DNA from 2 places in the Brevundimonas sp. SGAir0440 genome. Region 2 is predicted to be linked to the other one. Evidence: predicted binding sites of a transcription regulator. Region 2 holds the regulator's gene; the other holds the start of a gene.
What was found. Region 2 encodes LexA, which represses DNA repair genes until DNA is damaged. Its sites were predicted from a motif close to ATGTTCNCNANNTGTTCT; they were not measured.
Positions count from the first base shown of each region.

Region 1: the regulator LexA is predicted to act here: its motif matches at 2,686-2,703, upstream of recA (recombinase RecA).

Region 1 is NZ_CP039435.1:568,853-574,895, reverse strand. It holds gene E7T10_RS02715 (3-hydroxyacyl-CoA dehydrogenase NAD-binding domain-containing protein) at 1-658, shown strand, start outside; gene E7T10_RS02710 (hypothetical protein) at 729-1,301, opposite strand; gene recA (recombinase RecA) at 1,502-2,584, opposite strand; gene E7T10_RS02700 (MHYT domain-containing protein) at 2,754-4,394, opposite strand; gene E7T10_RS02695 (M20/M25/M40 family metallo-hydrolase) at 4,474-6,043, opposite strand, start outside.
Region 2 is NZ_CP039435.1:1,897,248-1,903,290, reverse strand. It holds gene trpD (anthranilate phosphoribosyltransferase) at 1-266, shown strand, start outside; gene trpC (indole-3-glycerol phosphate synthase TrpC) at 263-1,057, shown strand; gene lexA (transcriptional repressor LexA) at 1,176-1,874, shown strand; gene E7T10_RS09330 (ComEC/Rec2 family competence protein) at 1,855-3,972, opposite strand; gene gltX (glutamate--tRNA ligase) at 4,040-5,455, shown strand; gene gltA (citrate synthase) at 5,522-6,043, shown strand, end outside.

The sequences.
Region 1 (6,043 bases), 1.3 Mb from region 2:
GGAGGGCATGGCGATGCTGGAAGAGGGCTATGGCCCCGCCTTGATCGACAATGTCGGTCGCATGACCGGCATGCCGCGCGGCCCGCTGGAGATGCACGACGACGTCGCCCTGGACCTGTCCTACAAGATCGCCAAACAGACGGCGCTGGATCTGGGCGACAAATACGTCCCATCGGAAGGCGCCGACATCGTCGCCAAGATGGTCGAGGGCGGTCGCTTCGGTCGCAAGAACGGCAAGGGCTTCTACGACTACGATCAGAAGCCCAAGACGATCTGGAAGGGTCTGGGCGAACTGGCCCCGACAACCAAAGGCATCGACCAGCCGGAAGAGCCGACCGCCTTCGCCCAGATCGACGAGCTGAAGACGCGCCTGCTGTATCGTCAGGCCGTCGAAGTGGCCCGCTGCTGGGAAGAGGGCGTCATCGACGATCCGCGCGAAGCCGATCTGGGCGCCATCCTGGGCTGGGGCTTCGCGCCCTGGACCGGCGGTCCGATCAGCATGATCGACGGCATCGGTCTGGCCAAGTTCGTCGAGACCGCCGACCGTCTAGCCGCGACCTATGGCGACCGCTTCAAGGTCCCGCAGTTGCTGCGAGACATGGCCGCGAAGAACGAAACCTTCTACGGTAAGTTCGCCCCGGAGAAGGCCGCCGCCTGATCGGCTGCGGACATCGACAGACGACAGAACGGGCGGCCTTCGGGTCGCCCGTTTTCGTTTAGAAGGGTTGCTAGCCGCTGTACGCTAGGATCACGCGTTTCTCAACCGGAGCCACGATGACGACGCTCCCACCTCGCCCACGGGCGTAAAACGCATTGTCAGAGCTTATGATGGCATTGACCCGCGACACGGTTTTCGGATCGAGTTTGCAGCGGAAATAATTGCGATCCAGGAAGGCCCCGATGCCGGGCTCTCGGCCGCAGTTATGCTCCCCATGTCCAGACCACAATGGAACGATCGGAGTGCGCTTCCAGTCCCAGTAGGTTCGACGCTCATTCGCCTTCCGCTGAGATGCATTCACCAGCACCGGGCTTTCAGAAGCGTCAGACAGATAAGCCAATCCTCCTTCTTCGATCTTTGAAAGCGAAGCCTTCTCCAGCCGATATATGATCAGTCCGACCTCGTCGGCGCCGGGTCCGAAGCCCCAAGCCGCTTGCTTACGATATTCGATCCACCTTGCCTCGACGCCATGAGGCAAGAGGCTTTGATACCAAACGTATTGGTAGGTCTGCCAACCCGCGAGAGGCGCGCAGACCAAGAGGGCGAGCAAAGCCAGACACCCAAAGCGGTTTCGCATGGCCATCGTTATCGCGCGGCCCTGGGCCAATCGCAATCGCAGGCCCGGACAAGAAAAAGACCCGCCCGACACGAGGTCGAGCGGGTCGCTCCGCCGCCCTTCGCGGGGTCGGTGGCGGGTCGCTAGGGGCGACGGAGTAGCGGTGAAAAAGACCAGACCGAGACCGGGATGAACTCTGACAGTCCGCCCAGCCTCGGAGGCCGGCGTCAGCCTTCCAGGTCCTGGCCTTCGTCCGGCTCGGGCGTGCCCAGCAGTTCGTCGGCGATCTTGTTGGTCGAGGCGCGCACGTTCTTTTCGATCGAGGCGGCGATGTCGGGGTTCTGTTTCAGGAACTCGCGCACATTCTCGCGGCCCTGACCGATCCGGGTGGAGTCATAGCTGAACCAGCTGCCCGACTTCTCGATGATGCCGGCCTTGACGCCCAGGTCGATGACCTCGCCCAGCTTGGAGATGCCCTCGCCGTACATGATGTCGAAGATGACCTCGCGAAACGGCGGGGCGACCTTGTTCTTGACCACCTTGACCCGGGTGGTGTTGCCGACCACCTCGTCGCGGTTCTTGATCGCGCCAGTGCGGCGGATGTCCAGACGCACCGAGGCGTAGAACTTCAGCGCATTGCCGCCCGTCGTCGTCTCAGGCGAGCCGTACATGACGCCGATCTTGTGACGGATCTGGTTGATGAACAGGACGATGCATTTCGACTTGGAGATCGAGGCGGTCAGCTTGCGCAGCGCCTGGCTCATCAAGCGCGCCTGAAGGCCCGGCAGGCTGTCGCCCATCTCGCCCTCGATCTCGGCGCGCGGCGTCAGGGCCGCGACCGAGTCGACGACCACGATGTCCACGGCGCCCGATCGGACCAGCGTATCCACGATTTCCAGCGCCTGCTCGCCGGTATCGGGCTGCGACACCAGCAGGTCGTCCAGATTGACGCCCAGCTTCTGGGCGTAAACCGGGTCCAACGCATGTTCGGCGTCGACGAAAGCGGCGACCCCGCCCTTCTTCTGCACTTCGGCGACGGTGTGCAGGGCCAAAGTCGTCTTGCCCGAGGATTCCGGGCCGAACACCTCGATCACCCGCCCGACCGGCAGACCGCCGATGCCAAGCGCCATGTCCAGGCCCAGCGAACCGGTCGAGACGCTCTCGATCTCGTTCACCTGCCCGGCCTTGCCGAGCTTCATCACCGAGCCCTTGCCGAAGGCGCGATCGATCTGTGCGATCGCCGCCTCCAGGGCGCGTTGCTTGTCGCCGTCGTCCTTGCCCACCAACTTGAGTGCCGCCTGTGAAGCCATTGCCTTCGTCTCCCTTGCCATGATTCCTGTCATTAAGCTTGGGAGAGACCCGCCTGGACCCGCCCCCGTTTCGTGAGGCCGACTATGTGCATGGTTTGTTCCGGTTCACAAGATGTTCTCATCGATCAAAACGAGAACATTCAAAACCTACGACCGTTTTTGACGTAGGCTACAGCGGAAGACGCAGGCTGAAACTGGCGCCTTCGGGGTCGTAGGTCATGACCGCCGAGCCGTGCAGCGAGCGGTTGATGGTCGAATCGATCAGCACCGAACCAAAGCCCTTGCGTTGAGGCGGCGACACCGCCGGACCGCCGCTTTCGACCCAATCCAGCAGCAGATGGCCTTCCGCCACGGACCAGTCGACCCGCACGCAGCCCGAGGCGTTCGACAGGGCGCCGTATTTGGCGGCGTTCACCGCCAGTTCGTGAAAGACCATGCCCATGCCCAGGGTCTGCTGCGCGTTCAGATCGACGGCCGGTCCGGTCAGGCGAACCTGTTCCTCGGCATAGGGGGCCAGTTCCTGAGCCAGCATGGCGCGCAGATCGACACGCTCCCAATTCGCGGCCGTCAGCAGATTCTGCGTGTTGGACAGGGCCACCAGCCGCGCCTCGAACAGGGCGGTGAAGGTGGCGACATCCGGCGTGCGCCGCGCCGTCTGGTGTGCGATGGACTGCACCGTGGCCAGCGTGTTCTTCACCCGGTGATTCAGTTCGTTGATCAGCAGTCGCTGCAAGCGTTCGCTGTCGGCCAGGGCGGCGAAGGCTTCGCGGCGATCGGTGATGTCGGTGATGACCCCCGACATCTTGATCGGCCGGCCCGAACGACTGCGGATCAGGCGCCCCCGCAGATGGATCCAGCGGCCAGAGGCCGGCAGACGCCATTCCTGATCATATTCGCCCTCGCCCGCCAAGGCGCGCTCCAGCGCCTGACGATGCAGCGGCAGATCCTCGGGCGACAGACGGTCGCCGATCTCGGTGGCTCCCAGACGGCTGTCCGCGTCGATGGACAGGATTTCGCGCGCGCGATGCGACATCATCGTCGTCTTCATCGGCAGGGTCGCTTCCCAGAAGCCGACGCCGCCGGCGTCCACGGCCGCCAGGACATTGGCGCGCTGATCCACGATCGAGGCGCCCAGCGCGAGAAACAGCAGTGTCACCGCCCCGGTCGTCACCGCGACCGCCAGGACCACCGGCGACGCCCCGCCCTCCACCGGCCCGGCATCGGCGATCGGGGTCAGGATCAGGGCCGCCATGCCGACATGGTGCATGGAGACGATGGCCAGACCCAGGATCACGGCGGCGACCGCGCGCCAGGCCAGGCTCCGCTCCTGGCGGGCCGCAATCAGGGCGGCATAGGCGGCGGCGACCGCAACCAGCACCGACAGGGCGACCAGCACGGGCTGATAGCTCAGGACGGCGTTCATCCGCATCGCCGCCATCCCGACATAGTGCATGGCGACGATGGACCCGCCCATCAGCAAGGCCGCCGGCGCGAGTCGCAGGGGGCTGGCCTGCGCTGTCCCCGCCGTCAGGAAGGCCGCCGCCGTACCGGCCGTCGCCAGCAGGAACGACACCAGCGTCAGGCCGGGGTCATAGAAGACCGGACCGTTCAACTCGAACCCCAGCATGGCGATGAAATGCATCGACCAGATGCTGACGCCCAGCGCCAGGGCCGCGACTCCCAACCAGCGCAGCCGCGTCGCGCCGATCTGGTCGCGGGTTCGATTGAACAGATCCAGAGCCGTCCACGCGCCCAGGATCGCTATCGCCAACGACAGGACGGTGAACGGATTGACGTGAAGATGGTGCAAGCGCGCCGAGGCTCCCAGAAGCAGCAGCGGTAGCCTTAGCCGGGTTTCACGGCGCCGACGACTGCGAAACGCAGTCGCCTCACGCGATGAGTCTCGCCGCCACGGCGATCCCGCAGGCGAGCAACAGACCGGCGGCGGCGAAGATCGGCAAGGCGCGGCCCGAGCGCGGCGCCAGCGGGCGGATCAGCATCGCGATCATCAGGGCGATCGGCCCCACTGCGCCAGGCAAGTCCATGCCGACCCCCAGGAAGACCCCGTGCCCCTGAACCAGCAACCACCCGCCGACGAGTGCTGTGGCGACGACGGCGGGCGCCAAGGACGCCCATGAACCGAAACGGGCGCCGATCACCGCCGTCGACGCGGCGGCCAGGGCGGCGATCAGACCGGGCCACACCAGCAGGAAGGCGGCTTCCGGCGCCGCCGCCTGCACCCCGCCGCCCAGGATCAGAACCAGGACGATCAACCCCAGCCAGCCGCCCCAGACGGCGTCTGCGTCCTGCGGTTTCGGCCGCGCCAGGCTGAGCGCCAGGGCGATCACCGTCGCGCCCAGGACCGGCAGGCTGAAACCGCCCAGCGCCGCTGCAATCGCGAAGGCCGCCAGGACAACTCCGGCTGCGCCCCATCGGCCCAGCAGGCGTCGCCCTGCGGTCAGCATCAGAACCAGGCCGAGCATGGCCAGGGCCACGGCGATTTCCAGAACCGGCAGGCGACGCAGCAAGGTGTAATAGAGGTCGGCCGAATCCACGCGACGGCCGATCGGTCCGGCCAGGACGCGCACCGCCTGTCCCACCACCACCGCGCTGGCCAACAGCCACAGGCCATCCGCCGCGCCCCGCACGACCGACATGGCTCTCAAGGCCGTGGCATGCCGCGCGCCCCAGGCGGCGAAGGCCGTCGCCAGGACTCCCACGATCAACAGCAGCCAGCCGATCGCCGGCGAATGCTGCACGACGAACAGGCCGAAGACGTCGGCATAGACGGTGTTCTGCGTCGCCTGCGGCAGGGTCGGCGCCCGCAAAAGGTCATCGGCCATTTCCAACGCCTGGGAGCCGATATGCTGCACGCTGCCCTGATCCAGCGCCTGCGGCGTCGAGGACGGTGAATGATACTGCGCCGGGCGGCCGATGAAGGCCAGATTGATCCCCGCCAGCCTCCGATCCGCCGCCACGGTGAAGTCCGTGCCATTGGGCATCAGCCGATAGACGAAGATGGCCAGGGCGTTGCTGGACGGCCCGCCCGTCGCCCGCTGCGTCGCCTGGGCATAGCGGGCGATGGTCTGGGCGTTGCCGGGCCCGGTCTCGAACATCATCGCGCGCCCGCCGCCGCCCCGCGCCTCCAGATTGATCACCGCGCCGATGTCGTCACGCAGCGGATGTTCGCTGAAGAAGGCCCGCGCCCCGTCCAGATTCAGCTCCTCGGCGTCGGTGAACAAGACCACCAGCGTCCGCTCGGCCCCGCCCCGTGCCTTGATCGCGCGCACGGCTTCCAGAATGGCGGCCACGCCGGTCGCATCGTCGGCGGCGCCCGGCGAAGTCGGCGAGGTGTCGTAATGCGCCATCAGGGCGACGGCCGGCAGGGCCGGATTTCGTCCCGGCAGGACGCCGATGATATTGACGGCCTGGACGCCGTCCGCATTTCCACCCTCCCGC
Region 2 (6,043 bases):
GCGCCTCTATCACCGACATTCGCGGCGGCGACGCCGAGGAGAACGCCGTCGCCCTGCGCGCGCTTCTAGCCGGCGCGGCTGGCCCTTACCGCGACATTGTACTGCTGAACGCCGCCGCCGCCCTCGTGGTGTCGGATCGCGCGGCCGATCTGGCCGAGGGTGCCGCGCTCGCAGCTGCCGCGATCGATGACGGTCGAGCCGCCGTGGCGCTGGATCGCCTGGCCCGCATCACCTCCACGCCGCTGGAAATCGAAGAGCCCGCATGACCGACGTTCTGGACCGCATCGCCGCCTACAAGCGCGAGGACGTCGCCGCCCGCAAGGCAGCGACTTCACAGGACGCGATCGAAGCCTTGGCCCGCGCCGCATCCGCTCCACGCGGCTTTCGCGCCGCCTTGGAACGTGTAGGCGAGGAAACCGGGCGTCCCGCCCTGATCGCCGAGATCAAAAAGGCCAGCCCGTCAAAGGGCCTGATCCGGCCCGATTTCGATCCGCCGGCTCTGGCCCGCGCCTATGAGGCCGGCGGCGCGGCCTGTCTGTCGGTGCTGACCGATGGCCCCAGCTTCCAGGGCGACGACGCCTATCTAAGCCAGGCCCGCGAGGCCGTCGCCCTGCCCTGCCTGCGCAAGGACTTCCTGGTCGATCCCTGGCAGGTCGCCGAAAGCCGCGCCCTTGGCGCCGACTGCGTCCTGATCATCCTCGCCATGATTGATGACAGCCTGGCCGCTGAACTGCTGTCGGAAGCCGAACGCTTTGGCATGGACGCGCTCATCGAGACCCACGACGAGGAAGAAATGGCGCGCGCCTGTGCGCTCGGCGGCGATCTGGTGGGGGTCAATAATCGCTCGCTGCGCACGTTCGAGGTCGATCTGGAAACCACGGAGCGGCTGTCCATGCTCAGCCCCGTGCGCGCTCTGCTGGTCGCAGAGAGCGGCATCTTCACGCCCGACGACGTGGCGCGCGTCTCGGCTGCCCATGCCCAGGCGATTCTGGTCGGCGAGAGCCTGATGCGTCAGGCTGATGTCGAGGCGGCGACCCGTCAGCTGCTGTCCGTCTGAGCCGAGATGCGGCGGCAAGCCTCGCCGTTAAGTTGACATTAGCAAGGAACACTTACAGAACATCGACAAATGTTCACGGCCCGTTCCGATTCGTCGGCGGGCGCATGAGGGCCTGGCGATGCTCACGCGCAAACAGCACGAATTGCTGATGTTCATCCACGAACGCATCCAGGAGACCGGCGTCTCCCCTTCGTTCGACGAGATGAAGGAGGCGCTCGATCTGGCCTCCAAGTCCGGCATTCACCGGCTGATTACCGCGCTGGAGGAACGCGGCTTCATCCGCCGTCTCGCTCATCGCGCCCGCGCGTTGGAAGTCACGAAACTGCCCGAACAGGCGACGGCCGGCGCGCCGCGCGGTCGCGCCGGGTTCAAGCCCGACGTCATCGAGGGCGGCGGCGGTGTCAGACCTGCGGCCCCGATGGCGGCGAACGACACCCGCGAACTGCCGCTGATGGGCAAGATCGCCGCCGGCACGCCGATCGACGCGATCGAGCATGAAACCGCCCGCTATCCGGTTCCGGAATCGATGCTGGGTTCTGGCGAGCACTACCTGCTGGAGATCGAAGGCGACTCCATGATCGAAGCCGGTATCCTGAACGGCGACATGGTGGTGATCAAATCGACCGACAACGCCGCCTCCGGCGAGATCGTCGTGGCTCTGGTCGAGGGCGAGCAGGCGACGCTGAAACGCCTTCGCAAGAAGGGGGCCTCGATCGCCCTGGAACCCGCCAACCGCAACTACGAAACCAAGATCTACGGCTCCGATCAGGTCGCCGTTCAGGGCAAGCTGGTCGGCCTCATGCGCCGGTATCACTGACCTCCGGATCGGACTGACGCGTCCAGGGGCGGTCGCCGCGAACATCGGCCGTCCACACCGCGCGCCATCGGTTCGGCTCGCCCGAACTGACGCGCCACAACTCCACCGCCCCGCCTCGCGCAAAGTCCACGCCGTCCAGAACAAGGCGATCCTGACAGGCGCTCGGGACTGAGTTGACGACGGCGCGGACGCTGACGACGGGCGCCGCGCGGCATAACATCTCCATCTGATCGGAGCTCGGCGACTTTCGCCCCCACCAGATTGCTACGGGCCCGGCCTCATCGGTGTCCGGTCGACAGGAGAAGCGGCCGCAGATCCAGCCCGTCTCCGACCGGTCCGTCATCGTCAGCCCCCGTCTTCGTGACCAGAGATCGACTGCAAATTCGCGCACGCCAGGCCGCACGACGACCCCCGCCTGACCACGATGAAAGGCGGCGTTCGTCCCGCCATCGCCAATCCAGAGGTCCGGCGTCGGCGCACGCGGCCAGATCAAGACTGCCGCTGCGAACGGCAGTCCCAACCATCGTAGGCGGCCCTGCCACAGGCAGACGAACAGCACGCCCAGAAAGGCGATCGGCAGGACATAGTTCGGCGCGCTGGCGACGGTTCTGACCGCGCCGGGCATTCCCGCCGTCCACGTGCCGATCGCCAGCATCAGATCCACGCCCCATCCCGCGACCGCCAAGAACGGTCCCCCCAGCCCCAAGGGCTCGAACGCTGCGCCTAAGGCCAGCGCCGGCATCAGGATGAAGTCCGCCACGGGCGACGTGCCGAGATTGGCGAGCAGTCCGTACATGGCGGTGCGGTTGAAATGCTGCATGGCGAACGGTCCCGTCGCCAATCCTGCGACGACGCTGGCCGCCACAGCCGCCGTCAACCAACCGCCCAGCCGTTGGACTGCCAGGATCGGCCAGGGCGCCGATATTTCGCGCGGGCGCTTCGGCCAGGCCTCTACCAGGGCGACCAAGGCCGCCGTCGCCGCGAACGACATCTGAAAGCCCGGCGTGACGATGGCTTCAGGCTGTATCGCCAAAACGATGAAGGCCGCGACCGCCAGGCCGTGCATCGTCACAGCTTGCCGATCCAGCAGGATGGCGAGAAAGGCGATGGAGGCGGTGATGGCCGCCCGCTCGGCCGGCGGCGGCGCGCCCGACACCACCAGATAGACCCCGACCGCCGTCAGGCCCGCCAAGGCCGCGACCTTCTTGCCGTGAACTCGCAGGGCCAACCAGGGCCAGGCCGCGACGCCCAGCCGCACGGCGAAGAAGACGAAACCGCCGACGATGGCCATATGCAGCCCTGACACCGAAAGGATGTGCGCCAGGCCGGAATCGCGCATCACATCCATGTCCTCCTGACTGATCCAGGTTTCATGGCTGGTGGTCATTGCCGCCGCGATCCCGCCGGTTCGTTCGCCAAGCCGCGCCACGATCCGTTCGGCCAATGCGAAGCGGGCGCCATTGATCGCCATTTCAAGTCGAAGCCGCCACGGCGGCGGGGCCAGATCGGCTGTACGCGTGTCGCCCAAGGCGAACGCCACGCCGCCCATGCCCTGAAAGAAGGCGTTGCGCCCGAAGTCGTAGGCGCCGGGGCTGGCCGGCGCAGGCGGCGGATTCAGAATGCCGAACAGGCGGATCGCTTCGCCAGGCCGCGGCGGGTCGCCTCGCACCGTCGCCCGCAAGCGCACCGGCGTCTGTTCGGGCGTCAGTCCGCGGATCCAGACCGGCGCGATCACGACCCGCGCGCCGCGCTGCCCTGGGCTGTCGACATCGACGACCCAGGCTTCGATCACGGTCGGTTCGCTGAGGACGGGCGCGATCGGCGCGGCGACGGCTTCGGTGCGCACCTTGGCCGCCGCCAGCCCGCCTGAAACGCAGGCCAGCATCAAGAGCAGCCAGGTCAGGCGCCGCGACCCGCCGCGCCGGCGCGCCGCAACCCACAGCCCAAAGGCCAAGGCGGCGCCCAGCAGCAAGGGCCACAAGACCGGCTCGGCTCGCAGGGCGAAATAGACGCCGCCGCCCGCGCCGAATGCGACCGGCGCCCATAGCCGCCATCTCAGGGTCTGGGCGGCGACCTCGGCGTGCAGCCAGGCGCGCAATCGCGCAGCGGGGGTAGGTTTTGCCGCATCGGGGCGTATAAGGGCCTCGCTTACGGACCCCTCCCCCATGACCCCACCTTCCTCGACTGTCGTCACCCGCTTCGCCCCCTCGCCGACAGGCTATCTGCATATCGGCGGAGCGAGAACCGCTTTGTTCAACTGGCTGTACGCCAAGAGACACGCAGGGCGTTTCCTGATCCGGGTCGAGGATACCGACCGCGAACGCTCGACCGATGAGGCGGTGAAGGCCATTTTCGATGGCCTGAGTTGGCTGGAGCTGTTCGCCGACGACGAGCCGGTGTTTCAGTTCAGCCGGGCCGACCGCCACCGCGAGGTGGTCGATCAACTGCTCGAAACTGGCCACGCCTACCGCGACTTCACCTCGGCCGAGGAGACCGGTCGTCTGCGTGACGAGGCCAAGGCTGAAAAGCGCACTTTCGAATCGCCCTGGCGCGACCGTGAGCCGACCGTGGACGACTTGGCACTGCCGCACGTCGTGCGCTTCCGTCGGCCGAAGGCGACGACGGTTACGGTGGCCGATGAGGTCCAGGGCGACGTGAACTGGTCCACCGACGACCTGGACGATCTGGTGCTGCTGCGTTCGGACGGCGCGCCGACCTATAATCTCGCCGTCGTCGTGGACGACCATGACATGGGCGTGACCCACGTCATTCGCGGCGACGACCATCTGAACAACGCCGCGCGCCAGAGCCTGATCTACGATGCGCTGGGCTGGACGCGCCCGACCTTCGCCCACATCCCCCTGATCCATGGACCGGACGGCGCCAAGCTGTCGAAGCGTCACGGCGCCCAGGCGGTGCATGAGTATGCCGAGATGGGCTATTTGCCCGAGGCCATGCGCAACTATCTGGCCCGCCTCGGCTGGGCGCACGGCGACGACGAACTGTTCAGCGACGCCCAGGCCATTGCATGGTTCGATCTCGGCGGCATCGGCAAGGCGCCGGCCCGTCTGGACTTCGACAAACTGGCCCACGTCAATTCGCACTGGCTGCGCCTCGCCGACGATGAAAGGCTCGCCAAGCTGACGCTGGATGCGCATCTGCAGAAGGGCCACGCCCTGGCGGAGGCGGACGAAGCCCGCCTCCAGCGCGCCATGCCTTTCGTCAAGGACCGCGCCAAGACGATCCTCGATCTGGCCGACCAAACCGCCTTCGTCCTGAAATCGCGCCCGCTGACCCTGGACGACAAGGCCAAAGCGCTGCTGTCCGGTGAGACGTTGGATCGCCTCGCCCGCTTGCGCGAGCGGCTGTCCCTTTTCCAATCCTGGGATGTCTTCGCGCTGGAAGCCGAGCTCAAGGCCTTTGCGGAATCCGAGGGCGTCGGGTTCGGAAAAATCGGCCCGCCGATGCGCGCGGCGCTTACCGCAGGGTCAACATCACCTGATATTGCACGAACTTTGTCGGCTCTTGGGCGCGACGAAAGTCTCGGGCGCTTGGATGATGCGCTGCAACAGACTAAGTGATCACCCACAAACCAAAAAGCGGCCGACGCCTCCCCGCGCCTGGACGTGTGATGCAAAGGGGCATTCATGACTGAACAAGCCAAACCTGCCGGCTCGGCGACCCTGTCCTTCGAGGACAAGACGATCGAGTTGCCGGTCCTTTCGGGCTCTACCGGCCCGGACGTCATCGACATCCGCAAACTCTATGCGGGAACGGGCGCCTTCACCTTCGATCCCGGCTTCACCTCGACGGCGGCCTGTGAATCGGCTCTGACCTATATCGACGGCGACGCCGGCGTGCTGCTGCACCGCGGCTATCCGATCGACCAACTGGCGTCGAAGTCGAACTTCGTGGAAGTCTGCCACCTGCTGCTGCACGGCGAACTGCCGACCGCTGCTCAGTATGAGAAGTTCGAAAACAGCATCACCACCCACACGATGCTGCACAGCCAGTTCGATCGCTTCTTCGAAGGCTTCCGCCGCGACGCCCACCCGATGGCGATCATGGTCGGCACCGTCGGCGCCCTGTCGGCCTTCTATCACGACAGCCTGGACATCCACGATCCGATCCAGCGCGACATCTCGGCCATTCGCCTGATCGCCAAGATG